DNA from 2 places in the Paraburkholderia sp. 31.1 genome. Region 2 is predicted to be linked to the other one. Evidence: predicted binding sites of a transcription regulator. Region 2 holds the regulator's gene; the other holds the start of a gene.
The links. Region 2 encodes HrcA, which represses chaperone genes, less so after heat shock. Its sites were predicted from a motif close to TTAGCACTCNNNNNNNNNGAGTGCTAA; they were not measured.
Positions count from the first base shown of each region.

Region 1: a site for HrcA is predicted at 9,282-9,308, ahead of rpoH (RNA polymerase sigma factor RpoH). Genes of this name have one in related genera too.

Region 1 is NZ_VZQN01000026.1:63,183-77,899, reverse strand. It holds gene ptsP (phosphoenolpyruvate--protein phosphotransferase) at 1-2,355, shown strand, start outside; gene nagE (N-acetylglucosamine-specific PTS transporter subunit IIBC) at 2,488-4,302, shown strand; gene cydX (cytochrome bd-I oxidase subunit CydX) at 4,702-4,818, opposite strand; gene cydB (cytochrome d ubiquinol oxidase subunit II) at 4,855-5,991, opposite strand; gene F6X37_RS20900 (cytochrome ubiquinol oxidase subunit I) at 6,026-7,618, opposite strand; gene cydP (cytochrome oxidase putative small subunit CydP) at 7,608-7,868, opposite strand; gene rpoH (RNA polymerase sigma factor RpoH) at 8,285-9,220, opposite strand; gene F6X37_RS20885 (acyloxyacyl hydrolase) at 9,575-10,147, shown strand; gene F6X37_RS20880 (nuclear transport factor 2 family protein) at 10,189-10,572, shown strand; partial or broken gene F6X37_RS20875 (2-isopropylmalate synthase) at 10,770-11,756, opposite strand; gene ybiB (DNA-binding protein YbiB) at 12,138-13,109, opposite strand; gene F6X37_RS20865 (fumarylacetoacetate hydrolase family protein) at 13,332-14,030, shown strand; gene maiA (maleylacetoacetate isomerase) at 14,065-14,709, shown strand.
Region 2 is NZ_VZQN01000010.1:87,106-101,822, reverse strand. It holds gene F6X37_RS09705 (YhdP family protein) at 1-1,051, opposite strand, end outside; gene glnE (bifunctional [glutamate--ammonia ligase]-adenylyl-L-tyrosine phosphorylase/[glutamate--ammonia-ligase] adenylyltransferase) at 1,316-4,111, shown strand; gene recN (DNA repair protein RecN) at 4,217-5,884, opposite strand; gene F6X37_RS09690 (NAD kinase) at 5,951-6,853, opposite strand; gene hrcA (heat-inducible transcriptional repressor HrcA) at 7,063-8,082, shown strand; gene hemH (ferrochelatase) at 8,264-9,334, shown strand; gene F6X37_RS09675 (RNA-binding S4 domain-containing protein) at 9,343-9,750, shown strand; gene F6X37_RS09670 (hypothetical protein) at 9,722-9,883, opposite strand; gene grpE (nucleotide exchange factor GrpE) at 10,249-10,836, shown strand; gene dnaK (molecular chaperone DnaK) at 11,092-13,041, shown strand; gene dnaJ (molecular chaperone DnaJ) at 13,311-14,450, shown strand; gene pabB (aminodeoxychorismate synthase component I) at 14,469-14,717, shown strand, end outside.

The sequences.
Region 1 (14,717 bases), on a different contig from region 2:
GGCGCGCAGATTCTGCTGCATATCGGTATCGACACGGTCGGACTGAACGGCAAGGGTTTTGCGCCGATGGTCGAGCAGGGCGCGCAGGTGCGCGCCGGTGACGTGCTGATCGAGTTCGATCTGGACCAGATCGCGCTGAATGCGCCGAGCCTCGTCTCGGTGATCGCGATTGCGAATTCGGATGCGTTCGAGGTCATCGAGCGGGCGCCGAACGGGCATGTCAAGGCCGGCGAAACGACGCTGCTGGTACTGCGCGCGCGCGAGGGCGTCAGCCACGACGCGGTGCGCGAGGCGAGCGCCGCGCACGTGATGGACGAAGCGCGCCGGCAGATCACGCTGACGCACGCGGGCGGCCTGCATGCGCGGCCCGCGGCGCGGGCGCGCGAAGCGGCGCGCGGCTTCGACGCACGGGTCGAGGTGCGCTACGACGGGCGCAAGGCGTCGATCGAAAGCGTGGTGGGTCTGCTTGGACTCGGTGCCGGCGAAGGCGCAAGCGTCGAGTTGCTCGGCGTCGGTCCGCACGCGCAGGCGGCGGTCGATGCAATCGCTGACGAACTGACGCGCGAAGCGCACGGCGAGGTCGAACCGAAGCGCGAACAGAAAGCGGCGCGGCCAGCGGCAGTCGTTGCGGCGCCCGCCGCGGGCGAGCCGCTCGCGCCGAACACGCTCGCGGGCGTGTGCGCCGCGCCGGGCATCGCGCTCGGCAAGCTGGTGCGCTGGGACGACGCGGATCTCGAGCCGCCGGAGCAGGCGAGCGGCACGTCGGCGGCGGAAAGCCGTCTGCTCGACAAGGCGATCGCGACCGTCGACGCCGATCTCGACACGATCGTGCGCGATGCGTCGCAACGCGGCTCGGTCGGCGAGGCGGGGATTTTCGCGGTGCATCGCGTGCTGCTCGAAGATCCGACACTGCTCGACGCCGCGCGCGATCTGATCAGCCTCGGCAAGAGCGCCGGTTTTGCGTGGCGCGAAGCGATCCGCGCGCAAGTAGGCATCCTGAGCAATGTGGAGGACGCACTGCTCGCCGAGCGGGCCGCCGATCTGCGCGACATCGAAAAGCGCGTGCAGCGCGCGCTCGGCTACACGAGCAGCGCGGCTCGCACCCTGCCGGACGAGGCGGTGCTAGCGGCCGACGAATTCACACCGTCGGATCTGTCGTCGCTCGATCGCACGCGCGTGACCGCGCTCGTGATGGCACGCGGCGGCGCGACCTCGCACGCGGCGATTCTCGCGCGTCAGGCGGGCATTCCGGCGCTGGTCGCGCTCGGCGACGCGTTGCATGCGATACCCGAGGGCACTCAGGTGGTGGTGAACGCGAGCACCGGCCGGCTCGAATTCGCGCCGACCGAACTCGACGTCGAACGCGCGCGACGCGAACGCAGCCGCCTCGCCGACGTGCGCGAAGCGAATCGCCAAACCTCGCAGCAGGCAGCGGCGACCGCCGACGGCCGCGCGATCGAAGTGGCCGCCAACATCGCCACACTCGACGACGCGAACGCCGCGGTCGACAACGGCGCGGACGCGGTCGGCCTGCTGCGCACCGAGCTGCTGTTCATCCACCGCCCGGCCGCGCCGAGCGCGGACGAGCATCGCCACAGCTATCAGGCGATCGTCGATGCGTTGCGCGGCCGCGCCGCGATCATCCGCACGCTCGACGTCGGCGCGGACAAGGAAGTCGATTATCTGACGCTGCCGCCCGAGCCGAACCCCGCACTCGGCCTGCGCGGCGTGCGCCTCGCGCAGGTGCGCCCCGATCTGCTCGACGACCAGTTGCGTGGCCTGCTCGCGGTGCGTCCGGTCGGCGCCGTGCGCATCCTGCTGCCGATGGTCACCGATGCGGGTGAACTGATCCGCATCCGCAAGCGTATCGACGAGCTTGCACGCGAAGCGGGTAGATCGGAGCCGGTCGAAGTTGGCGTGATGATCGAAGTGCCGTCGGCTGCATTGCTCGCCGATCAGCTCGCGCAGCACGCCGATTTCCTGTCGATCGGCACCAACGACCTGACCCAATACACGCTCGCGATGGACCGCTGCCAGCCCGATCTGGCGGCGCAGGCGGACGGCCTGCATCCGGCGGTGCTGCGCCTGATCGCGGCGACCGTCGAAGGTGCCGCGAAGCACGGCAAATGGGTCGGCGTGTGCGGCGCGCTCGCCGGCGACCCGCTTGCGATGCCGCTGCTGGTGGGCCTCGGTGTGACCGAGCTGTCGGTCGATCCGGTCTCCGTGCCAGGCATCAAGGCCCGCGTGCGCACGCTCGACTATCAGCTGTGTCGCCAGCGCGCCCGCGATGCGCTAGCGCTCGACTCGGCGCAGGCGGTCAGAGCCGCAAGCCGCGCCACGTGGCCCCTCGATTGAAACACTAGCGAATTTGAGAAGCCGCACGCCGTGCGCCCGGCAGCACGTCTGCCTTCACGCGCGGCGCGATTCTCCGTACAGCTGCACCACTCAACCAAGACCTACCCCTACGAGACAAAATTGGAGATACCGATGGATGGAAATCCGTTTCTGAAGATTCAGCGCCTGGGACGCGCGCTGATGCTGCCGATCGCGGTGCTACCGGTGGCCGGCCTGTTGCTGCGGCTCGGCCAGCCCGACGTGTTCAACATCAAGATGATCGCCGATGCGGGCGGCGCGATCTTCGACAACCTGCCGCTCCTGTTCGCGATCGGCGTGGCGGTCGGCTTCGCGAAAGACAACAACGGCGTCGCGGGTCTGGCTGGCGCGATCGGCTATCTGGTGCAGATCGCGGTGATGAAGGACATCAACGACAAGCTCAACATGGGCGTGCTGTCGGGGATCATCGCGGGCATCGTCGCGGGGCTGCTGTACAACCGCTACAAGGACATCAAGCTGCCCGACTACCTGGCGTTCTTCGGCGGCAAACGCTTCGTGCCGATCGTGACAGGGGTGGTCTGCGTGGTGCTAGGCATCGTATTCGGGCATGTGTGGGAGCCGGTGCAGAACGCGATCGACGTGGCCGGCCACTGGCTCACGACGGCCGGCGCGCTCGGCGCCTTCGTGTTCGGCGTGCTGAACCGGCTGCTGCTCGTCACGGGCTTGCATCACATCCTCAACTCGCTGACGTGGTTCGTGTTCGGCACCTTCACGCCGGCGGGCGGTGCGCCCGTCACGGGCGACCTGCACCGCTTCTTCGCTGGCGATCCGACCGCGGGCACCTTCATGACCGGCTTCTTCCCGGTGATGATGTTCGGCCTGCCGGCCGCGTGTCTCGCGATGTATCACGAGGCGCCGAAAGAGCGTCGCGCGATGGTGTTCGGCCTGCTGTTCTCGATGGCGCTCACGTCGTTCCTGACCGGTGTGACCGAGCCGATCGAGTTCAGCTTCATGTTCCTCGCGCCGGTGCTGTATGCGATCCACGCGCTTCTGACGGGTCTGTCGCTCGCGATCTGCTCGGCGCTCGGGATTCACCTCGGCTTCACGTTCTCGGCGGGCTTCATCGACTACGTGCTGAACTTCGGTCTGTCGACGAAGGGCTGGTGGGCGATTCCGCTCGGCATCGTGTACTCGGTCGTGTACTACGGTCTGTTCCGCTTCTTCATCCGTAAGTTCAACATGGCGACGCCGGGCCGTGAGCCCGCCGCTGCCGACGAGCAGATCGAGTCGTTCGCGGCGGGCGGTTTCGTCGCGCCAGCGGCTGGTGCGGCCGTGCCGCGTGCGCAGCGCTATATCGCGGCGCTCGGTGGCGCGGCGAATCTGTCGGTCGTGGATGCGTGCACGACGCGTCTGCGTCTGTCTGTCGTCAATACGGACAAGGTCTCCGAAAGCGAACTGAAGTCGATCGGTGCGCGCGGTGTGCTCAAGCGCGGCGCGAACAACGTGCAGGTGATCATCGGACCGGAGGCGGACATCATCGCCGATGAGATGCGTACGGCGATCGCGCAGGGTCAGGGCGACGCGGTGAAGGTGGCGGGTGCTGCTGTATCGGCGCCGGCTGCTGCCGCGGCGGCTACCGCTGCCGCGCCGGTCGCGCGAAACGCTGGGCACGCCGATGACGCGCAAGGCGGTCCGCTCGATCCCGATCCGCTGCGCTGGCTCGCCGTGCTCGGCGGCGCGGGCAACGTGGTGTCGCTCGATGCGGTCGCGGCGACGCGTCTGCGGGTAGTCGTGCGCGATCCGTCGGCGGTCGATCGTCAGCGCCTCGCGACGCTCGATACCGCGTGGGTGTCGACCGACACGTTCCATATCGTCGTCGGCGAGGCCGCGCAGCGCTATGCGCAGAAGCTGGCCGAGCGCCTGTCGTCGCAAGGCGGCGGCGCGGGCGCGGCGCCGGTGCCGGCGTGATCGGTTGATGGCTGTCGAGCGCTGTTGAGTTGCACGGCGATCGCAGCACGCCAATAAAAAAGCGGCACCTGGTCCCAAGGTGCCGCTTTCGCGTTTACGACCAGAGCGTGGCGCCTAGGGTCTGTTTACATATGGAACGCACGTGCGAATGCCCGCTATCGGCCGCAGGGCAAGGAGTAAGGAGCGCTGCGTGGCCGCGCCACGTGAGCGACGCACGACGCCGCCATGCGGCCGATAGCGGGCATTCCCCTGGAATGAAATTCAGAACTGGGGTTGCCGCGAGAAGGGCCGCTCGCTGCGTCATGCTCCTTGCGAATACGTCGAGTATTCGCGGCGTCGCAGTCCTTGCGAGCGGCCCTTCTCGCGGCAACGCACGTGCGTTCCATATGTAAACAGACCCTAGCGAGTCCCCCGCTTTGCCGAGCGCGCCACCTCGCGCGATTCGAGCCACATCACATTGACGACACCGAACGCCAGCGCGACGCCAACGCCGAGAATCCAGCTGAAATACCACATCGCCAACTCCTGTTTTCTGTTGAAGCGTCGTGCCGGTCAATACATCGAATGGTGGTTTTCCTTGATCGCCGCGGCGGTCACCTTGCCGCGCATCACGCGATACACCCAGCCCGTATAGAGCAGAATGATCGGCAGGAACACGATGACGGCGAACAGCATGATCTCGAGCGTCATGCGGCTCGACGTCGAATCCCACATGGTCAGGCTGCTGCGGCCGTCGAGTGACGATGGCATGATGAACGGGAACATCGAGAAGCCCGCGGTCAAGATCACGCCGACGATCATCAACGACGTCGACAGAAACGCCGTCGCCTCGAAGCGCGAACGCGCGAGCAGCACCGCGAGCACCCCGCCGAGGAGACCCGCGAGCGGCGCAACCGCCATCCACGGGTAGAGCGCGTAGTTGTTCAGCCACAAACCCGGCGCGCCGATCACGGTCTTCATCAACGGATTGGAGACGGCGTCGAGCGGCGGCGCGTCGACGATCTGATAGCCGCCGATCATCGTCGCGACGAGCGCACCCGCGACGAGAAACAACACCACCGTGCACAGCGCCGCGAGCCGCAGCGCCTTCGACGCGCGCTCGTGAACCACCCCATCGGTCTTCCACTTGACGAACGCGGCGCCGTGCGCGGCCAGCATCGACACGCTGACGAGTCCCGTCAGCAGCGCAAACGGATTGAGCAGGCCGAAGAAGCTGCCGTGATAGGTGACGCGCAGATCGGTATCGAACGAAAACGGCACGCCTTGCAGCAGATTGCCGAACGCGACACCGAACACCAGCGCCGGCACGAAGCCGCCGATAAAGAGGCCCCAGTCCCACGCGTTGCGCCAGCGCGGATCCTCGCGCTTGCCGCGATAGTCGAAGCCGACCGGACGGAAGAACAGCGCGAACAGCACGAGCAGCATCGCGAAGTAGAATCCCGAGAAGGATGCCGCGTAGGCGAGCGGCCACGCGGCGAACATCGCGGCGGCCGCGGTCACGAGCCAGACCTGGTTGCCTTCCCACGTCGCGCCGACCGTGTTCACGACGATGCGTCGCTCGGAGTCAGTGTTGGCGATGAACGGCAGCAGGATCGCCGCGCCCATGTCGAAGCCGTCGGTGAGCGCGAAGACGATCAGCAGTACACCTATCAATACCCACCAGATCAGTCTGAGAACTGCGTAGTCCATATGGGTTTCTCCTCCGGGGCGGTGCAGCGGTGCATCATGCGGCCGTGTTCGACAGTGGCTGCGTCACCGGCTGTCCGATCTCGTGGTGATAGCGGCCCGTATGCAGCGACGAAGGGCCGAGCCGCGCGTACTTGAACATCAGCATGATCTCGATGACGAACAGCCCCGTGTAGAACAGCACGAAGCCGCCGATGCTCAGATACAGATCGCGCGGCGTCAGCGTCGACGCGGCCAGGTTGGTCGGCAGAATGCCCGCGATGCTCCACGGCTGGCGGCCCATTTCCGCGACGATCCAGCCGAGCTCGGCGGCGAGCCAAGGCAGCGGAATCGCGATGACCGCCCAGCGCAGAAACCAGCGACGCCTTTCGAGCAGCAACGTGCGCTGCGCGCAGAACCAGAAGGCGAGCACGAAGGTGGCGAGGAACAGCAGGCCAAGGCCGACCATCATGCGGAACGAGAAGAACAGCGGCAGCACCGGCGGAACCGTGCTTCTTGCCGCCGCGGCGATCTGGTCTGGCGTCGCGTCGATGACGTTCGGCGTGAACCGCTTGAGCAGCAGGGCGTAGCCGAGATCGTCCTTGTACTTGTCGAACTCCGCATGCGCCTCGTCGCTGGAGTCGCCGCCTTTTAACCGCTGCAACGCCGAATAGGCGAGCATGCCGTCCTTGATGCGACCTTCGTTTTGGGCGATCAGGTCGCGCAGGCCGACCACGGGTTCGTCGAGCGAGCGGGTCGCGATAATGCCGAGCGCGTACGGCACACGGATCGCATAGTCGGTGCGTTGCTCTTTCTGATTGGGGATGCCAAATATCGTGAACGGTGCGGGCGCGGGCGCGGTCTCCCATTCGGATTCGATCGCGGCGAGCTTGATCTGCTGGACTTCACCGGTGCGATAGCCGGATTCGTCGCCCAGCACGATCACGCACAGCGCCGACGCGAGGCCGAAGCCGGCGGCGATCGCGAACGAGCGCAGCGCGAACTCGGTGTCGCGGCGCTTCAACAGATACCACGACGACACGCCGAGTACGAACATCGCCGCGGTCACGTATCCAGCTGATACCGTGTGCACGAACTTGACCTGTGCAACCGGGTTGAAGATCACCGAGCTGATGCTGTCGAGCTCCATGCGCATCGTCTGATAGTTGAACTTCGCGCCGACCGGATTGTTCATCCAGCCGTTGGCAATCAGAATCCACAGCGCCGACAGGTTCGAACCGAGCGCGACACAGAACGTGACGATCAGATGCTGGATTTTTGACAATCTGTTCCAGCCGAAAAAGAACAGACCGACGAACGTCGATTCGAGGAAGAACGCCATCAACCCTTCGACGGCGAGCGGCACGCCGAAAATGTCGCCGACGTAATGCGAGTAATAAGCCCAGTTGGTGCCGAACTGAAACTCGAGCGTGAGGCCGGTCGCGACGCCCATTGCAAAGTTGATGCCAAACAGCTTGCCCCAGAACTGCGTCATGTCCTTGTAGATCTGCTTGCCGGTCATCACGTAGACCGATTCCATGATGACGAGCAGCCAGGCGAGACCGAGCGTGAGCGGCACGAACAGAAAGTGATAAAGCGCCGTGATGGCGAACTGGAACCGCGACAGTTCTACGACTTCGCTAACGGGCATGTTGATCACCTCGAGACGGATGCGGGGCGGGCACCGACAGCAGCGCCTGCGCGACCTGCTCAGGCGGCAGCATCATGTGCTGCGCCTGTGGATGATTGAAGAATGTGTACTTGAGCGCCATCAGTAGCACGAACTTGATGGCGAGGATGATGGCGATATCGCGCGCCAGCGTTGGACCGCGCACCCACCTGGTGAACCGGCCGCGCAAGCGCGACCGGACAGTGCTGCTGCGATTCAGGGCTATGGTCATGATCGGTCGAAGACGACTTCACGCCGGTGAGTCCGGCTGGATCCAGACCGCGTGGCCGTCTGGCCGTCTGGCAGTCTGGCGAATGCATGCCGATTGTAGGAGGTGAACCTCGCGCGCTCAGGTTTAGCCATGCGGCAACACGTCGCGAAACTTGCCGCGTCTGTGCAGTATTGCTACCGGACTTGCGATACGTCAAGAAACGCTTACCGGCCTCGACAGGCCGGCTTGCGGATAGGCCGACGCGAATGCGCGGCCGCGGGGACGCAAGAAAGGGCGAAAAGAATGAAAAAGCCCCGCCGTCTTGCGAGGGCGGGGCTTGAGCGCGATGGTCGCTAAATGGCGCGACCGATTAACGCGTGTCGTTTTTACGTATGTCATGGGCGGGACACAATTGACGCGCGCATGGCTTCGACGCTTTACGCGTATTCGGTCAGCGCGCCGCGCATCTTCTTCATCGCGCTGGCTTCGATCTGGCGGATACGTTCGGCCGAGACACCGAACTCGTCGGCCAGCTCGTGCAACGTGGAGCCGCCCGAGCCGTCGTCGGCCACCTTCAGCCAGCGCGCTTCGATGATGCGGCGGCTGCGCGGATCGAGCGCGTCGAGCGCGCTTGCGATGCCGTCGCTTTGCAGCCGGTCGCGCTGACGCGAAGCCAGCACGGCAGTCGGCTCACTATGCGAGTCGGCCAGATAGGCGATTGGCGCGTACGACTCCTCGCCGTCTTCGACCTGACCTTCGAGCGCGATATCGCCGCCCGACAGACGCGTCTCCATCTCCGCGACCTCTTCGCGCTTCACGTTCAGCTCCTTCGCGAGACCGTCGATCTCGTCCGGCGTGAACGCGCCAAGCCCCTGCTTGTGGCTGCGCAGGTTGAAGAACAGCTTACGCTGCGCCTTGGTGGTGGCGACCTTCACCATGCGCCAGTTGCGCAGGATGTACTCGTGGATCTCGGCCTTGATCCAGTGCATCGCGTACGACACGAGGCGCACGTTTTGTTCGGGATCGAAGCGCTTGACCGCTTTCATCAGGCCGATGTTGCCTTCCTGGATCAGATCGGCGTGCGGCAACCCGTAACCGAGGTAGTTACGCGCGATGGACACGACGAGTCGCAGGTGCGACAGCACCAGGCGGCGCGCAGCCTCCAGATTGTCGTGTTCGCGCAATTCGGTGGCGAACTGGCGTTCCTCCGCCGGCGTCAGCATCGGAATCCGGTTGACCGCCTGGATGTAGGCGTCGATGTTGCCCAAGTGACCGGACAGCAGCGAGGAATGCGAGAGCGCCAGTGCACCTGCCGGAGCGGCCTTAGCCGACGACGGGCTCAAAGTACTCGGAAGGGTCATTGCATGGCTCACGTTTGAAGCTCCTTTGGAATCAGACAATTGCGTACTCAGTAAACGACTCCAGCGACGGATGTTAGCACTCAGATCTGCCGAGTGCTAATACTTAGAGGTCGCAGGGGTATCCGAGTTCCAGAAAATCCTATTGAGTTTTGACTTCCGATAGCCATCATACGCCCTATTTGCCCTGCGCGTTGGACCTGTACAAAGTACCGCCCGGAGCGGGTGCAGGCTCACGTTTGACTGATATCGTCCGGTTTTGAAGAGAATAATTGCTGATCATGGGCATTATCTGGGAAATACTTGCTCCTGAATTCGTGCCTGGAATAAAGGGGGCGCTCGCTTAATACTCGGCAGTATGGGGGGCGGATGAACAGGCAGAATCTTGTGGTGCGTGGGCTTACTCTAAAAAGCACGTTTGCCGTTCTGCTCGTTCTGCTGTTGAGCGCGGCGGGCGCGTCCCAAGCTGAGCAGTTCGGCGTGCAGGTGGCCGCCGGCGTTGGCGACCATCACGTCAGGACGCTCGATCTCGGCGTGGTCTGGGATCCAAACCTGACCTGGTGGCAGATCGGCGACTGGCATTTCGCGCTGCTCGGCGAGGCGCATGTCGCGTGGTGGCACACCAATGAAGGAAACGTTCACGACAACATCGGCGAGATCGGCGTGACGCCGGTGATCCGCTTCATCAGGTCGTCGGGTTCGGTGCGGCCATTCATCGAGGTGGGTGCCGGCGTCCGGCTGCTGACCAGCCCGCGCATTTCTTCCGACTTCACGTTGGGCACCTCGTTCCAGTTCGCCGAGATGGCGGGCGTCGGGTTGCAGTTCGGCGCTCGTGAGCAGTATGTCGCCGGCTACCGCTTCCAGCATGTCTCCAATGGCGGTATCAAAGAGCCGAATCCTGGTATAAATTTCAGCCAGCTATATTTGCAATATCACTTCTGACCGTGGCCGCCTGCGGCTCGCGGTGTTCGAGGGGCTCTGCAATGGCGGCAAAGATGATCGAAGCGATTCGCGGGCTCGAGCGAGAGCGTTTTCGCGCGATGGTCGATGGCGATGGGCAGTCGCTCGACACGCTGCTCGCGGACAACGTGAGCTACGTCCATACGAATGGCAAGCGCGAGACGAAGCGGCAGTTCATCGACGGGATCACCGCGGGGCGCCGTCGTTATCGGCAAATCGAGGTGCAGTCGCAGGATGTCTTGCCGGCCGGGCGCGAGACCTACGTCGTCACGGGCCGCGCGCTGATCGAGATGGAGGCGAATAACGGCGCGCTCCTGTTTCCGATTGCCTATACCGCGATTCACACGCACGAAGACGGGCAGTGGCGACTGATCGCGTGGCAGGCGACCCGTTGCGCGCTCGAGTGAGATTCTCATCGGGCGGGCGCGCCTCGTGAGCGCGTCTCCAGCGGCAGCGGAATGCGGGTGTGCACTCCGCTGCAGCAGGCTCGAGGCCCAACGCGAATTCACGCGGTCGCGCATTCGCCAGCTTTGTCGCGGCTGTTTGCGCCGTGCTCGTCCATATCGGCATCCGCGTCGCGCGCCTCGCGCGTGCCGCGCATCGCTACCTGTCCCGCATACGGATGCCGCGCCGCAACCGGAAGCCGCGTGCAGCGCTCCGCCACGCGCCTGATCGTCGCGAGATCCGAGAAATCCAGACCGCTGTCGATACCCATCGCGTCGAGATTCATCGCGACTGTGACGAGATCGACGTTGCCGGTGCGCTCGCCATTGCCGAACAGACAGCCTTCGATGCGATCCGCGCCCGCCAGCAGCGCGAGCTGCGCCGCGGCCACGGCGGTGCCGCGATCGTTGTGCGGATGCACCGACAGCACGATGCTGTCGCGGTAACCGAGGTTGCGATGCATCCATTCGATCTGGTCGGCGAACACGTTCGGCGTGGCCGCTTCGACGCTTGCCGGCAGGTTGACGATCATCTTGTGATCGCGCGTAGGCCGCCACGTTTGCGCGAGCGCGTCGCACACCTCGCGCGCGAACGGCAGCTCGGTCGTGTTGAAGGTCTCGGGCGAGTACTGGAAGGTCCAGCGCGTGCCCGGCCGCGCCTGCGCGTGTTCCTTGATGAGGCCCGTGCCTTCGACGGCAAGCGCCTTGATCTCATCCTTCGACTGCTGGAACACGATGCGCCGGAACGACGGGCAGATCGCGTTGTACAGATGCACGATCGCGCGCGGCGCGCCTTCGAGCGCGTCGAACGTGCGTGCGATCAGCTCCGCGCGCGACGGCACGAAGACTTCGATCGTGACGTCGTCGGGAATGCGTCGCTCGTCGATCAGCTTGCGCACGAAGTCGAAATCGGTCTGCGACGCCGACGGAAAGCCCACTTCGATTTCCTTGAAACCGATCGCGACCAGCATCTCGAAGTATTCGAGTTTCTGCGCAGCGTTCATCGGTTCGATCAGCGCCTGATTGCCGTCGCGCAGGTCCGTGCTCATCCAGACGGGTGCGGCGTCGACCGTGCGACTCGGCCATTTGCGGCCGGTCAGCCGGACGACGGGAAAAGGGCGGTACTTTTCAGCGGGATTGCGCAACATGGAGAGGTGCCTCATTCGTGGTGTCGTCGGCGGAGGGTGGGGACGTCGAGCGGTTGGCCGACTGTTCACGCATGCACGCTGCGGATGCTGCCCATGCAACGTATATGTGATCCTCTCGCATCGTCCGCGCGGTAAACGGACGAATGCAAACGACGACAGGTTGTGGAGAACTACGACGGGGGTGAAGCGAAACTGCGGGAACTACGGGGAGGACCGCCGACGGCAACCGGAGCTGCCAGCGCGCGGCGCTACGCGAGACTTACGCCAGGTGTAGCGATAGGGGCCGCGCCAGGCGGCCGGAGATAATTCGGAGGGTGTTCGGAAGGGAACGCATGAGGCCAAATGTATGACGGCGTGCGTTGGCCTGTCAACCCGCGGCCGTCAGGCCGCCGTCTTCGCGATATCGACGATCAGCTCGACCTGCCGCTCGAGCGCGCCAGGCACCGGCGCTTCGCCGCGCAGCACGGCGTCGATCCAGGCGGCCGTGGTCGCCGCGTCGCGCGCTTCGGGCAGCTCGACTTCGGGCGCATCGGGCGACGAGCGCTCGTGCGGCAGCCGCGTCTCGCAGATGCCGTCATGCAGCCAGTCGACCTGCACCTGGCGGCGCGTATCGGCGACCGCCTCGCCTTCGGTGCCGCGCGCGAGCAGCGCACCGCCGACGGCCGCATCGGGATGCGTGACGAACAGCTGAGTGAGACTGTCGCGATACGGCGGATGCGTGTAGTTCACGAGCCGCAATCCCGCGGGCGCGAACGGCTGCAGCAGCTTCACGAGCGTATGCGTCGAATTGCGCACGCCCATGCGCCGGCGCAGCGCGAGCAGGCGCGCGAGCTTGGGCGCCAGGACGTCGATCGAGGCGAACGCGACGCGGCGCTCCGCAAGTCCAGCTTCGATCTGCGCGTGCGACTGCGCATGGGCGATGCGCAGATGTGTGAAGATTTCCGCGCTCGTCACCCGACCCAGATCCTCGGTGACGCCGTGTACCAGCACCGGCACGCCTTCGCGGGCGAGCAGCAGCGCGAGCAGCGGCACGAGGTTCGGCTGCTTGCGCGCGCCGTTGTACGACGGAATCGACACCGGCCGAAACGCGCCGTGCGGCAACCGCACCGGCTCGAACGACGTATGCGCGGCGGCCAGCATCGCGGCGAGTTCGTCGGCGGTTTCGCCTTTCACGCGATACGCGAGCAGCACCGCGCCGAGTTCGAGATCGTCGACGCGGCCGTCGAGCATCGCGGTGTAGAGCGAGCGCGTGTCGTCGGCGGTCAGCGCGCGGGCGCCATTCGGGCCGCGGCCGATTTCCTTGATGAATCGGGCCCAGGGGAAGGGAGAAGTGGTATCGGTGGAGTCGGTCATCGTGCGCAAGAGGCGGGTGGCGTGCCGCGCCTGGCGGTTCGCTACGCCATTCGGGGAACAGTTCGGTGTGAGTATCGCATCTATGGCGAGCGGGCGAACAGCAACGAAGCGGGCCCGCAGTGGCGCGCGACGGGCCGCCTGACACGCCTCCGCGCCGTGCCGCGGGTTACACTCGATGTCTCTCGCCGCCTCGGCGGCGCACATCGGAAAACGGAGAACGGGATGAGTTACGTATTTGCACCCGCACCGCAGGTCGCGGTGCCGGTCGTGGGGTCGGGCGAGCAGTTCGCGGTGCGCCGCATCTACTGCGTGGGGCGCAACTACGAGGCGCACGCGCGTGAAATGGGCCACGACCCGGACCGCGAGCCGCCGTTCTTCTTCACGAAGCCGGCCGATGCGATCGTGTACGTCGCGCCGGGCACGACCGGCGAATTTCCGTATCCGTCGCAGACCAGGAACGTCCATTTCGAAATGGAAATGGTCGCGGCGATCGGCGAGGGCGGCAAAGACATCCCCGTCGACCGCGCGCTCGACCATGTCTACGGCTACGCGCTCGGTCTCGACATGACGCGCCGCGACCTGCAAGGCGAAGCGAAGAAAATGGGTCGTCCGTGGGATACCGCCAAGGGCTTCGATCACTCGGCGCCGCTCGGCCCGATCCATCCGGCTTCGACGGTCGGTCACATCGGCAAAGGCGAGATCTGGCTGTCGGTGAATGGCGAGGACAAGCAGCGCGCGGATGTGTCGCAGCTGATCTGGTCGGTGGCCGAGACGATCGCGTATCTGTCGACGCTGTTCGAACTGCGGCCTGGCGACCTGATTTTCACCGGCACGCCGGAAGGCGTCGGCGCGGTCGTGAAGGGTGACCTGATGAAGGGCGGCGTGGACGGGCTCGGCGAGTTCAGCGTGCGCGTCGTCTGAGACGGCTTGCGTGCAGGTGGAGGAGGCAGACAACATGAAGCTCTACAGCTATTTCCGTAGCTCGGCGTCGTATCGCGTGCGCATCGCGCTGAACGTGAAGAACCTGTCGTACGACTACGTACCCGTGCACCTCGTGCGCGAAGGCGGCGAGCAGCTGAAGCCCGAGTATCGCAAGATCAACCCCGACGGCATCGTGCCGACGCTCGCCGACGGCAGTCATTTGCTGCCGCAGTCGCTCGCGATCATCGAGTATCTCGAGGAGACGCATCCCGAGCCGCCGCTGCTACCGAAGGCACCGCTCGATCGCGCGTATGTGCGCTCGGTGGCGCTGCAGGTCGCGTGCGAGATTCATCCGCTGAACAATCTGCGCGTGCTGCGCTATCTGAAGCACACGCTGCGAGTCGACGACGACGCGAAGGACACGTGGTACCGGCACTGGATCGACGCGGGCTTCGCGACGCTGGAGACGCATCTTGCCGGCGACGCGCGCACCGGCAAACTGTGTTTCGGCGACGCACCGACACTCGCCGACGCGTGCCTGATTCCGCAGGTATTCAACGCGCAGCGCTTCAAGCTCGACACCGCAAAGTTTCCGACGATCCAGCGCATCTACGATCACGCGATGCAACTCGACGCGTTCGCGCGCGCGGCGCCGGGCGTGCAGCCGGACGCGGAGTGAGCCCGGGA
Region 2 (14,717 bases):
GCGGCTGGCCGAGCTCGGCACGCAGGTCCGACAGCTGCAGCCGGTACTCGCCTTCGTTTGCCTCGACGCGCCACAGAAAGTGGGTGATCGGCACGAGCAGCCTTGGCTGGGTCGGGCGCACGCGCATCGCGACGTCGTAACCGCTCAACTGGCCGGTCGCCTGGGTCATGCGGCCTTCGCTGAAGTCGATCCAGATTGCATTGTCGATGCGGCCGGCGAACGTCTCGATCGGGAACTGGATGTAGCGCGCGAGCGTCGGCAGATCGACCGGGCCCGTCGACATGTACACCTGCCCGCTCCAGTTGATCGGCTTGCCGAGCGCCGAGAGCGGCGCGTGGCGGAAGTGCGTGCGGAAGTCGAGCGGGCCTTTCAGCACCTGGCCGTCGGGTGGCGCCTGCAGCGCCATGCGGTGGTCGCGGCCGTCATTGAGGATCGCGATGCGGATGTCGCGCAGCGCCAGTTCGGGTTCGTTGCGCGTCGCGTCGCGCCAGCGCAGCACGCCGCCGCGCACGACGATCGCCTGCTGACGCAACAACCAGGTGGACAGCGCGTCGTTGCCGCTGTGGCGCGTCGGCACCGGCACGCCCGCGACCGACAGCACGCCGTCCTCGCTGCGCGACACCAGCACGTCCGGCTGATCGACGATCAGGCTCGACAGCGCCAGATGAAACTCCCACAGCGAGCGCCAGGACACCGACGCGGTGGCGTGCGGAATCGTCAGCGCGGGTTGGCCGTCGTGATCGCGGATGACGAGATTCGTGACATCGAGCCCTGGCTGGAAGCCGCTCCAGTGCGGCGCGAGCCGGCCGATCGTGAATTGGGTGCGCAGCTTGTCGGAGACCGCGGCTTCGATGCGCGGCCGGAACATGTCGGCGCGCGGCAGCACCACGTAGCGCAAACCCAGAAACAGTCCGCCCGCGATGAAATAGAGGACGAGCGCGAGCGCGGCGAGCACGCGCAACGTCCGACGCAGCACGATGTGGTCGCTTCCGCTCACATGCCGGACCTGCGGTGGGGTTTGCGGGTCGGCGGATTCGTTTCGCTCGGACATGCTGCGGCGGCTGGGCGTATGGTAGTTTTGCGTGTTAACGACGAAATGTATCACACGGGAAAGCGTCGGCGGACCTCCTGCAAACCCTGTCCGATGGCCCGTGACGGCGATTGGCGAGGCCGTCCGGCATGGGGGCCGGCACGCTTGTCGCCGCATGCCGATGGCACGACGGAACGACACGACAACGACCCCGGAACGACACCCGGACACCGTCAGAATACCGCCGGACAAATTCGATCAAGCAACGAGCGAGCCAGATTTTTGATGACTGACGCCACCCTCCTGAGTTCCAGCTATTCGCACTATGCCGCGCGCGCCGCCGCGGCCCGCCCGCAACTGGTCGCGCATGTCGGCGCGCTGGCCGACGAACTGCTGACGCGCGAGCGCATCGACGCGCGTCTCGACGAACTGTGCGCCGAGGCGGCGGGCCCAGCCGGTGCGCCGGTCAACGAAGATGCGCTGAAGCGCGCGCTGCGCCAGCTGCGCACCGAAGTATTCTGCGCGGTGATGGAGCGCGACCTGGCCGGCGAGGCCGATATCGCCGAAGTCACCGGCGCGATGACCGATCTCGCGGAAACGACGATCCAGCGCGCGCTGACGGTGCTGAGCGCCGAGCTCGAAGCGCTGTATGGCGAGCCGCGCGACCAGCAGGGCGAACGGCTCACGCTTGGCGTGGTCGGTATGGGCAAGCTCGGCGGGCGCGAGCTGAACGTGTCGTCGGATATCGACCTGATCTTCGTCTATGAGGACGACGGCGAGACCGCCGGCGGCCAGCGCTCGCCGCTCGCGACCCAGGAGTTCTTCACGCGGCTCGGCAAGCGGCTGATCGGCGCGCTCGCCGAAGTCACCGCCGACGGCTACGTGTTTCGCGTCGATATGCGTCTGCGGCCGAACGGCGATTCGGGGCCGCTCGTATGCAGCCTCGGCATGCTCGAAGAGTATTTCTATGTGCAGGGCCGCGAGTGGGAGCGCTACGCGTGGATCAAGGGCCGGCTCGTGTCCGAGGGCGCGAGCGCCTCGGCGCAGCGGCTGCAGAAGCAGCTCGGGGCGATCGTCACGCCGTTCGTCTATCGACGCTATCTGGATTTCGGCGTGATCAGCGCGATTCGCGCGCTGCATCTGCAGATCCGCCAGGAGGCGCAGCGCCGCGCGTCGATGCGCCCCGACAAGGCCGACGACATCAAGCTCGGCCGTGGCGGCATCCGTGAAATCGAATTCAGCGCGCAGGTGTTCCAGCTGATCCGCGGCGGCCAGGACGCCGGCTTTCGCGTGCGGCCGACGCTCGCCGTGCTGCGCCACGCGGCCACGAATGGGTTGATGGATCCGTCGGTGTGCGTGAAGCTGTCGCAGGCGTATCGCTTTCTGCGGGAGCTCGAGCATCGTTTGCAATATCGCAACGACGCGCAGACCCACGCGATGCCCGTCGATGCCGAAGACCGCATGGCGCTCGCGCGCGTGATGGGCTGCGACGACTACCCGCAATTGATGACGAAGCTCGACGCGCATCGCGAGTTCGTCGAACAGCAGTTCGACCAGATTTTCGCCGACAAGGTGGGCGGCCGCGACGGTTGCGGCGCGCCCGAGGACGGCGCGGCCGCGTGGGTGTGGAGCAGCGCGCTCGCCGACGATAGCGCCGACGACGCACTGCGCGCGCGCCTCGTCGAACTGGGGGTGGCCGAGCCCGGTGAGCTGCTCGCCCGGCTGCAGGCGGTGTGGCGCTCGTCGCGCTACACGGGCCTGAACGAGCGCAGCCGGCAGCGTTTCGACATCGTCGCGCAGCGCGCGCTCGAAGCCGCGCGCACGCTGGAGCCGGCCGGGCGGCGCGGCGATACGGTCGCGCGCCTGTTCGATCTGCTCGAAGCGGTGAGCCGGCGCGGCGCGTATCTGGCGCTTCTGACCGAGTATCCGCAGGCGCTGCACCAGGTGCTGTCGGTGCTGGGCGGCTCGCGCTGGGCGGCCGGCTATCTGATCCGCCATCCGCAGCTGCTCGACGAGCTGCTCGACGTCGAGGCGATCAACAGTCCGTTCGACTGGGCTGAATTCAAGCGTACGTTGCGTTTGCGGCTCGCCGCCGCCGATGGCGTCGAGCAGCAGATGGATCTGCTGCGTCACGCGCATCAGGCCGAGGTGTTCCGCATTCTGCTGATCGATCTTGCCGGCAAGCTGTCCGTCGAGCACGTCAGCGACCGGCTGTCCGAGCTCGCCGACGCGGTGCTCGACGTGACGATCGAAGCCGTGTGGAAGCAGTTGGCCAAACGTCATCGCGACGTGCCGCGCTTCGCGGTGATCGCCTACGGCAAGCTCGGCGGCAAGGAGCTCGGCTACGCGTCGGACCTCGACGTGATCTTCCTGTACGACGATCCCGGCGATGCCGCCGCCGACGTCTACGCAACCTACACACGGCGTCTGATCACATGGCTGACCACCGCGACCGGCGCCGGCACATTGTTCGACATCGACCTGCGGCTGCGACCCAACGGCGAGTCGGGCCTGCTCGTCACCGACCTCGATGCGTTCCGTCGCTACCAGCTGCGCGAGGGCGACGCGGCGAATACCGCGTGGGTGTGGGAGCATCAGGCGCTGACGCGTGCGCGCTACTGCGCGGGCGATCCGGAGATCGGCGCGAAGTTCGAGGCGATCCGCGAACAGGTGCTGACGACGCCGCGCGAAGCGGCGCCGCTCGCGAAAGAGATCGTCGAGATGCGCGTGCGTGTCGAGGCGGGACACCCGAACCATACGCCGGCGCTGTTCGACCTGAAGCACGACCGCGGCGGCATGGTCGATATCGAGTTCACCGTGCAGTACTGGGTGCTGCTGCATGCGGCGCGCGATCCCGAACTGATCCGCAATACCGGCAATATCGCGCTGCTGCGTGAGGTGTCGCGTTTCGGGCTGATGAGCGAAGCGGAAGCGGAGACGGTCGGCGCCGCCTATCGGCGCTATCGCAAGCTGCAGCACACGCTGCGGCTCGATGGGATGGAGAAGGCGCGGGTCGATCCGGCGCTGGTGGCGGCCGAGCGCGAGGCGGTGCTGGCGTTGTGGAAGAGGGTGTTTGGGTAAGGGCGCTCACGCACTTCGCGTCGCGCATCATGCGCGGCCGGGATCGGTGTGACGTCCCGGCCAAGCCGACTCAGCCGTGTGCGGCCGCCTATGCGCGGCGCAATTTCAGGCGGCCAGCATTTCCTTCGCGTGCTTGCGCGTGGTCGCCGTGATTTCGAGGCCGCCGAGCATGCGCGCGACTTCCTCGATGCGGCTCGCCTTGTCGAGCGAGCTCACGCTGCTGAGCGTGCCGCCGGTGCCGTTGCTCATCTTTGCGACCTGGAAATGATGATCGCCGCGCGCGGCGACCTGCGGCAGATGGGTCACGCACAGCACCTGGCGCGCCTCGCCGAGCTGATGCAATAGCCGTCCGACCACTTCGGCCACGCCGCCGCCGATGCCCGTATCCACTTCGTCGAAGATCAGGGTCGGTGTCGGGCTGGCCGCGCTCGCGATCACTGCGAGCGCAAGACTGATACGCGCGAGTTCGCCGCCTGACGCAACCTTCGCGAGCGGCCGCAGCGGCACGCCGGCATGACCGGCGACGCGGAACTCGATCTGCTCGAGCCCGTGCGCGCCGCCTTCGGGCAGCGGCACCAGCGCGACCTCGAAGCTGCCGCCTTTCATCGACAGTTCCTGCATGCCGGTCGTGACCGCCTCGCCGAGCGCCTTGCCTGCTTTCGCGCGTGCCTTCGACAGCTTTTTCGCCTCGGCGACGAACACTTCCTTCGCTTGCGCCTCGGCGGCGCGCAGACCGTCGAGGTCGGCGGCGGCGTCGAGCGCGGCCAGTTGCTTGCGCCGCTCTGCGTGTTCTTCCGGCAGCGTCTCGGGCCGCAGGCGGAACTTGCGCGCGGCCGAGTGCAGCGCGTCGAGGCGCTTTTCGACCTGCGCGAGCCGCTCCGGATCGAGCTCGAGCTTCTGCGCGTAGTGGCTCAGCGAATACGCGGCTTCCTGCAACTGGATTTCGGCCGGTTCGAGCGCGGCGAGCACGTCGTTCAGCGCGGGGTCGATCTCCGCGAGGTCGCGCACCTTCGACACGATCGAGCCGAGATGCGTGATCATCGCGTCGTCCGATTCGGACAGCGCGCCGAGCGCTCCCTGCACGCCGTCGATCAGATTCGCGGAATGCGACAGCCGCCGATGCTCGGTGTTGACTTCTTCCCATTCGCCCGGCTGTGGCGCGAGCTTGTCGAGTTCGGTGAGTTGCCACGCGAGTCGCTCGCGTTCGAGTTGCAGCTCGCGATCGCGCGTTTGCGCGTGCTCGACGACCTGCGCCTTGTCGCGCCACGTGCGCCACGCGCGCGTGACGGCGGCGGCCAGGTCGGACAGGCCCGCGTGCGTGTCGAACAGCTCGCGCTGCGCGTCGGGGCGCATCAGCAACTGGTGCGCGTGCTGGCCGTGAATATCGACGAGCATCTCGCCGACCTCGCGCAGCTGCGCGAGCGTGGCCGCCGTACCGTTGATGAACGCGCGCGAGCGGCCGTTCGCGTCGACCACCCGCCGCAGCATCACGGTGCCGCCGTGCTGGCCGTCGTCGGCCGCGCCGAGCGCCTGCGTGTCGAGCCATTGATCGACCTGTGCGTGCGTCTCGAACTCCGCGGTGATGTCGGCGCGGCTCTCGCCGGTGCGCACGACGCTCGCCTCGGCGCGCGCGCCTAGTGCCAGCGCGAGCGCGTCGATCAGGATCGATTTGCCGGCGCCGGTTTCGCCCGAGAAAACGGTAAAGCCGCTGTCGAATTCGAGGTCGAGCGCGGCGACGATGACGAAGTCGCGTATCGAGAGGTGGCGAAGCATGGAGGTCGTCGGGTGAGCTTGGGATTCGGGTGGCGGCCGCGGCGGCGTGCGAAATCAAAGTGCCGCTTACGGCCTCGGGTCTTCTTCGTGCGACGGGTACTCGTGCCAGTGCAGCTTCTGGCGTAGCGTCGCGTAGTAGCTGTAGCCGACCGGATGCAGCATCGGCACCGTGTGGCGCGAACGGCGCACCTCGATCGTGTCGCCGAGCTCCAGCGACGTGAACGACTGCATGTCGAAATTGACGTTCACCTCGCGCCCGGAAACGATCTGGATGCTGACCTTCGATTCGTCCGGCAGCACGATCGGCCGGTTCGACAGCGCGTGCGGCGCGATCGGCACGAGCACGATGCCCTGTAGTTGCGGATGCAGGATCGGCCCCTGCGAGGACAGCGAATACGCGGTCGAGCCGGTCGGCGTCGCGACGATCAGGCCGTCCGAGCGCTGGTTGTACATGAAGCGGCCGTCGACCGACACGCGCAACTCCGCCATGCCCGAGAAGCCGCTGCGGTTGACCACCACGTCGTTGAACGCGAGCGCGTGGTAGATCGGCGTGCCGTCGCGCACGATGCGCGCTTCGAGCAGCACGCGCTCCTCGCGCTCGAAATTGCCGGACAGCATCTGCGGCACGATCTCGCGCATGTCGGAGATCGGAATGTCCGTGATGAAGCCGAGCCGCCCGTGGTTGATGCCGATCAAGGGCGTGCGATACGGCGCGAGCTGGCGGCCGATGCCGAGCATCGTGCCGTCGCCGCCTAGCACCACGGCGACGTCGGCGCGCGCGCCGATCTCGGCGAGACGCAGCGCCGGATAGTCGGTCACGCCGATCTCGGCGGCGGTGTCTGCTTCGAACACGACTTCCAGGCCGAGCTTCGCGATGCAGGCGGCGAGCGCGGTCAGCGGCTCGCCGATGCCTGGCGTATTGCTGCGCCCGACGAGCGCGACGGTCTTGAACTGGCTGGTCACTTGCATGCCGGCATTACACCATAGGTAGGGCCTGAAAAGAACCGCAGACCAACCCGGTTGTGGGGCGGCGCACGCAGGGCGTCTGCGTATGTCGCGATTATCGTTAGAATGGTGAGACCCGATGACATGCGAGCCCGCCGACGGCGGTGCATTCGCCGGGAGCGGGCGCCGCGGGCGCTCACGGCTGCGATGCCATTGAGCTAAAATTTTTCGTCATGCTAGATCCTCGCGCACAAACCCTCCTCAAAACGCTGATTGAGCGCTACATCGCCGAAGGTCAGCCGGTCGGCTCGCGCACGCTGTCACGTTATTCGGGCCTCGAACTGAGTCCGGCCACGATCCGTAACGTGATGTCGGACCTCGAGGATCTGGGGCTCGTGATCAGTCCGCATACGTCGGCAGGGCGCATTCCGACACCACGCGGCTACCGCCTGTTCGTCGACACGATGCTGACCGTCGAATCCGCCGCCGACGAGGAGGCGGTGACGCGCACCGTCAAGACCACGCTGCAGGTGGGCGAGCCGCAGAAGATCGTCGCCGCGGCGGCGAGCGTGCTGTCAAATCTGTCGCAGTTCGCCGGCGTCGTGCTCACGCCGCGTCGCAGCCACGTGTTCAAGCAGATCGAATTCATGCGCCTGTCCGACCAGCGCATTCTGCTGATCATCGTGACGCCCGAAGGCGACGTGCAAAACCGCATCCTCGCCACCCAGCGCGACTTTTCGCCTTCGCAGCTGGTGGAAGCCTCCAATTACATCAACGCGCACTTCGCGGGCCTCTCGTTCGACGAGGTGCGCCGCCGCCTGCGCGGGGAAATCGACGAGCTGCGTGGCGACATGACCTCGCTGATGCACGCGGCCGTCACCGCCAGCACCGACGAATCCGACACCGGCGAGACCGTGTTGATCTCGGGCGAGCGCAATCTGCTCGAAGTCGCCGATCTTTCGTCGGACATGGCGCGCCTGCGCAAGCTGTTCGATGTGTTCGACCAGAAGACCAGCCTCCTTCAGTTGCTCGACGTGTCGAGTCACGCGGCGGGCGTGCAAATATTCATTGGCGGCGAATCGAATCTGGTACCGATCGAGGAAATGAGCGTCGTCACCGCGCCGTACGAGGTGAACGGCAAGATCGTCGGCACGCTCGGTGTGATCGGACCGACCCGCATGGCCTACAACCGCGTGATTCCGATCGTGGACATAACCGCGCGGCTGTTGTCCATTACGCTCAGCCAGCAGTAGTCCTCGGGCTCCGTAGAACTGTCGTCATCGCAGTCCGTGGCGATCATGATGCGCGAACGCGCGGTGTCTGCCAATCGTCCGAATGGCCAGGGGTCTCTGGCGGCGCCGGGCAGAACCCGCGCCGCTATAATGAATCTCCATTGAATCGACTCGCCGCAAAATGCGGTGATTTCTGCTACCTATGCGCTTCGACCTCGAGCGGCCTTCACAGAACGCCACGTCGCATCGCGTCGCCGTGTTGCTGATCAATCTCGGCACGCCCGACGCGCCGACGCCGCGCGCGGTGCGCCGCTACCTCGCGCAGTTCCTGTCCGATCCTCGCGTGGTCGAAATTCCGGCGCTGCTGTGGCAGCTCATTCTGCGTCTGCTGATTCTGCCGTTGCGCGGCCGCAGCTCTGCGAAGAAGTATGCGGCGGTGTGGATGCCCGAGGGCTCACCGCTGCGCGTCCACACCGAAAAGCAGGTCGAGGGCCTGCGCCATCTGCTGCAACTGAACGACTACACGGTGCTGGTCGACTACGCGATGCGCTACGGCACGCCCGGCATTCCGGCAATGCTGAACCAGCTGAAGCTCGCGGGCGCCGAGCGCGTGTTGCTGATGCCGATGTATCCGCAGTATTCGGCGTCGACCACCGCGACCGCGTTCGACGAAGCCTTTTCCGCGCTCAAGCGCATGCGCAACCAGCCGGAAGTCCGCACCGTGCGCCAGTACGCCGATCACCCGGCGTACATCGCGGCGCTCGCCGCACAGGTGCACCACTACTGGCATCTGCACGGCCGCCCCGATTTCGCGGCGGGCGACAAGCTCGTGCTCAGTTTCCACGGCGTGCCCAAGCGCACGCTCGACCTCGGCGACCCGTACCACGAGCAATGCCAGCAGACCGGCGCGCTGCTGATGCAGGCGCTCGATTTGACGTCGGTCGAATGCCGCATCACGTTCCAGTCGCGCTTCGGCAATGCCGAATGGCTGCAGCCCTACACGGCGCCGACGTTGAAGGAACTCGGCGCGGCAGGCGTGCGGCGTGCTGACGTGTTTTGCCCGGGTTTCACCGCCGACTGCCTCGAAACGATCGAGGAAATCGGCATGGAAGGGCGCGGCGAATTTCTGCAGGCGGGTGGCAAGGAGTTTCACCGGATCGCCTGTCTGAACGCGTCGCAGCCGTGGGTTGCCGCGCTTGGCGAAATCGTTGCGCAGCATCTGCAGGGCTGGCCCGTGCAGGCGGTGCCGGTGCCGCACACGACAGGAGCTTGAATACGCAGATGAACTACCGCATTTCAACCGAACCGGGCGCGAAACTGCGCATCGACAAATGGCTGTGGGCCGCGCGCTTCTTCAAGACGCGTTCGCTGGCCGCGGAGGCGGTTGACAAGGGGCGGGTGCGTATCGGCGGCGTCGCCGTGAAGCCGGCGAAGGACGTGCGTGTCGGCGATCTGGTCGAAATCGAGATCGAGCGCTACGTGTGGCAGGTGGAGGTGCTCGGCGTATGCGATGTACGCGGTCCGGCGAGCGTCGCGCAGACGCTTTATGTGGAAACCGCGCAGAGCAAGGCGAAGCGGCAGGTCGAGCAGGAACGGCGCAAGGTCTATCACGAGCCGGCCGCCGCGCTGCACGGCCGACCGACCAAACGCGACCGGCGCACTATCGACAGATTTTCAGGTGGGGATTGAGAAACTGCTCCACGGTGGCGTGTGCGCCGCCGTACTCGGTGGTGTGGTCGTTGACCGCACCGGACATGCAGATGGTCGTGGTGCCCGCGATCAGTACCAGTGCGACCACGCCGATTGCAAAGGTCAGTTTCACGGTACTCCCCTTGATGGGCTGAAACAGGCTATCGGAACGACTGTCAGGTGTCGGTAACGCTTACGTCAGATTAGGGTTAACGTGGCGTTGCCGCTCCATGACTGGAGAATAGGTCAGTTGCGGGCTGCACTCAATCTCTATCTGATTGCGCCACGTTGAGGCTTGTTACGGCGCATTTCGCCTGCACGTCGGTGGTGCGAAAAAACCCTCGACCCGCTTGAAACGGCTTTTTCAGGCCCCATCTGGGGTCCGGTCTGGCGGATCGGCGCGAAGACGCGTGTCGCGATTTTGCAAAGCATGAATCGTACTGTGTCGGAACGGCTTGCACCGCCTTTGGCTTTTACTTTTTAACGACTTTCAGCGACATGGAAAACACGCAAGAGAACCCGACGAGCCAGAATCCCACGCCCGCCGACGAAGCCGCGCGCCAGGCCGCCGAGGCGGCCGGGGCCGCTGCTCAACAGCCGGACACCGGCGCCCCCGCGGAACCGGCCCAGGGTGCCGCCGAGCAGGCGCTGGCCGACGCTCAGGCGAAGATCGCCGAGTTGCAGGAAAGCTTCCTGCGCGCGAAGGCCGAAACCGAAAATGTGCGCCGGCGCGCTCAGGAAGACGTCGCCAAGGCGCACAAGTTCGCGATCGAGAGCTTCGCCGAGCATCTGCTGCCGGTGGTCGACAGTCTCGAGGCGGCCGTCGCCCATTCGTCCGACGACTTGCAGAAGGTCCGCGAAGGCGTCGAGCTCACGCTGCGGCAGTTGAGCGGCGCGCTCGAGAAGGGTCGCGTCGTGGCGATCAATCCGGTCGGCGAAAAGTTCGATCCGCATCGCCATCAGGCCATTTCGATGGTGCCGGCCGACCAGGAGCCGAACACCGTCGTCGCGGTGCTGCAAAAGGGCTTTGTGATCGCGGATCGCGTACTGCGTCCCGCGCTCGTGACCGTCGCGGCGCCGAAGTAATCACGTCGACACTCGCTCCGGGCGTTTGCGCCGGTGGCGTCTGCTGCGTCGCTTCGCATCGCTACGTGCCGCGAAGATTCAGGCGCCTCGCCCCGTGATTGAAAAAAATTAAAGACCGCATCGCAAAAGAGGTCTTGAAAACGATGTGGCCGCACTTATTTTGAGTGCAGGTATGAATTGAGAGCGGATCGTCCCGCCGCCAAATGGGTCAACCGGGCGCTTTCCGCAGCGATCAAAGTCAGGAGATTTGTAAAAATGGGCAAAATCATCGGTATCGACCTCGGCACGACGAACTCGTGCGTGGCGATCATGGAAGGCAACTCGGTCAAGGTCATCGAGAACTCGGAAGGCGCGCGCACCACGCCGTCGATCATCGCTTACATGGATGACAGCGAGATCCTGGTCGGCGCGCCGGCCAAGCGTCAGTCGGTCACGAACCCGAAGAACACGCTGTTCGCGGTCAAGCGCCTGATCGGCCGCCGCTTCGAAGAGAAGGAAGTGCAGAAGGACATCGGCCTGATGCCCTACAAGATCATCAAGGCCGACAACGGTGACGCGTGGGTCGAAGTGCGCGACCAGAAGCTCGCGCCGCCGCAAATCTCCGCCGAAGTCCTGCGCAAGATGAAGAAGACCGCTGAGGACTACCTTGGCGAGACCGTCACGGAAGCCGTGATCACGGTGCCGGCGTACTTCAACGACAGCCAGCGTCAGGCAACCAAGGACGCCGGCCGCATCGCCGGTCTGGAAGTCAAGCGGATCATCAACGAACCGACCGCCGCGGCTCTCGCGTTCGGTCTGGACAAAGCTGAAAAGGGCGATCGCAAGATCGCGGTGTACGACCTGGGCGGCGGTACGTTCGACGTGTCGATCATCGAAATCGCGGACGTCGACGGTGAAATGCAGTTCGAAGTGCTGTCCACGAACGGCGATACGTTCCTCGGCGGCGAAGACTTCGACCAGCGCATCATCGACTACATCATCGGCGAGTTCAAGAAGGAGCAGGGCGTCGATCTGTCGAAAGACGTGCTCGCGCTGCAGCGCCTGAAGGAATCGGCTGAAAAGGCCAAGATCGAGCTATCGTCGAGCCAGCAGACCGAAATCAACCTGCCGTACATCACGGCGGACGCATCGGGTCCGAAGCACCTGAACCTGAAGATCACGCGCGCCAAGCTGGAAGCGCTGGTCGAAGACCTGATCGAACGCACCATCGAGCCGTGCCGCGTCGCGATCAAGGACGCGGGCGTGAAGGTCGGCGAAGTCGACGACGTGATCCTGGTCGGCGGTATGACCCGTATGCCGAAGGTGCAGGAAAAGGTGAAGGAGTTCTTCGGCAAGGATCCGCGCCGTGACGTGAACCCGGACGAAGCCGTGGCCGTTGGTGCCGCGATCCAGGGCCAGGTTCTGTCGGGCGACCGCAAGGACGTGCTGCTGCTCGACGTGACCCCGCTGTCGCTCGGCATCGAAACGCTCGGCGGCGTGATGACGAAGATGATCAACAAGAACACGACGATCCCGACCAAGCACGCGCAGGTCTACTCGACGGCTGATGATAATCAAGGCGCCGTGACGATCAAGGTGTTCCAGGGCGAACGCGAAATGGCAGCGGGCAACAAGCTGCTCGGCGAGTTCAACCTCGAAGGCATTCCGCCGGCACCGCGCGGCGTGCCGCAGATCGAAGTGAGCTTCGACATCGATGCGAACGGCATTCTGCACGTCGGCGCGAAGGACAAGGCGACCGGCAAGGAGAACCGCATCACGATCAAGGCGAACTCGGGTCTGTCCGAAGCCGAAATCGAGAAGATGGTGAAGGACGCCGAAGCGAACGCGGAAGAAGATCACAAGCTGCGTGAGCTGGCCGACGCCCGCAACCAGGGTGACGCCCTCGTCCACAGCACGAAGAAGGCGCTGACCGAGTACGGCGACAAGCTCGAAGCTGGCGAGAAGGACAAGATCGAAGCCGCGTTGAAGGACCTCGAAGACGCGCTGAAGAGCAACTCGAGCGACAAAGCCGCGATCGAAGCGAAGATCGAAGCGGTGGCCACGGCCTCGCAGAAGATGGGCGAGAAGATGTACGCCGACATGCAGGCTGCGCAAGGTGCTGAAGCGGCGGCGGGCGCGGCGGGCGGTGCCGGTGCATCGGCGGGTGCGAGCCAGCAGGCCGACGATGTGGTCGACGCTGACTTCAAGGAAGTGAAGAAAGACTAAAGCCAGGTCGGCATCCGACCGTAAAGCCGTGCACAGCAATGTGCGCGGCCCGGCTGCACGAGAACGGCGCCCCCGGGGCGCCCAAAGTGCAAGAGCGGTTTTCGCGCCTGGCGAGCCTTTTTGGGGCTCTCCGGGCACGTTCGTTTTATGGAGGGCGTTGTTTTGAACCGTGCCCTGGCGCGGCGCAGACAGCGGCCGGACGAGTCGTGAGACTCCACAGCATTCACAAGGAGCTACCGCGTCGCTTTGCGCGGCGGCGTTGAACCGATATGGCGAAACGGGATTACTACGAGGTTCTGGGCGTCGCAAAGAACGCGAGCGACGACGAAATCAAGAAGGCTTATCGCAAGCTCGCGATGAAGCACCACCCCGACCGCAATCCGGGTCACAAGGATGCGGAAGAGCATTTCAAGGAAGTGAAGGAAGCCTATGAAATGCTGTCGGATTCGCAAAAGCGCGCCGCGTACGATCAGTACGGTCACGCGGGCGTCGATCCGAACATGGGTGGGGCCGGCGCGCAAGGTTTCGGCGGCTTTGCCGATGCATTCGGCGACATCTTCGGCGACATCTTCGGCCAGGCGGCCGGCGGCGGCGCACGCGGAGGCGGCCGCGCGGGCCCGCAGGTGTATCGCGGCGCCGATCTGCGCTACAGCATGGAAATCACGCTCGAGCAGGCCGCGCACGGCTACGACACGCAGATTCGCGTGCCGAGCTGGGTTTCGTGCGAAGTCTGCCATGGCTCGGGCGCGAAGCCGGGCACCAAGCCGGAAACCTGCCCGACCTGTAGCGGCTCGGGTTCGGTGCGCATGTCGCAGGGCTTCTTCAGCATCCAGCAGACTTGCCCGAAGTGCCACGGCACCGGCACCTACATCCCCGAGCCGTGCAATCACTGCCACGGCGCGGGTAAGGTGAAGGAAACCAAGACGCTCGAAGTGAAGATCCCGGCCGGTATCGACGACGGCATGCGCATCCGCTCGGCCGGCAACGGCGAGCCGGGCATCAACGGCGGTCCGTCGGGCGATCTGTATGTCGAGATTCATATCAAGCAGCACTCGGTGTTCGAGCGTGACGGCGACGATCTGCATTGCCAGATGCCGATCCCGTTCACTACCGCGGCGCTCGGCGGCGATATCGAGGTGCCGACGCTCGCCGGTCGCGCCAGCTTCACGGTGCCGGAAGGCACGCAGTCCGGCAAGACGTTCCGTTTGCGCGGCAAGGGCATCAAGGGGCTGCGTTCGAGCATCGCCGGCGATCTGTACGTACACGTGCAGGTTGAAACGCCGGTCAAGCTCACCGAAGCGCAGCGCGATCTGCTCAAGCAGTTCGAAAAGGCGCTCGTGGAAGGCGGTTCGCGGCATAGTCCGCAAAGCAAGAGCTGGTTCGATCGCGTAAAGAGCTTTTTCGATTGATTTGATTCGGCGGTCAGTATGACGGTGGACAGTCGCGGCGCGGCGTTCGCGCTGCTCGACGATTGCGGTGCAACGGCGGCGCTTCCGTCGAGCCGCTTGTACACGGGTTTCGTGCGCGAGCGGGTCTGCACGGAGGCGGCGCAGCTCGAAGCCGTGTGCGACAGCGTCGCGGCGGATACCCGGAGCGGTTTGCACGCCGTCGTGCTCGCCGATTATGAATTTGGCCGCGCGCTGATGGGTTTCGATGCGCGCCGGTCTTCTGAAACG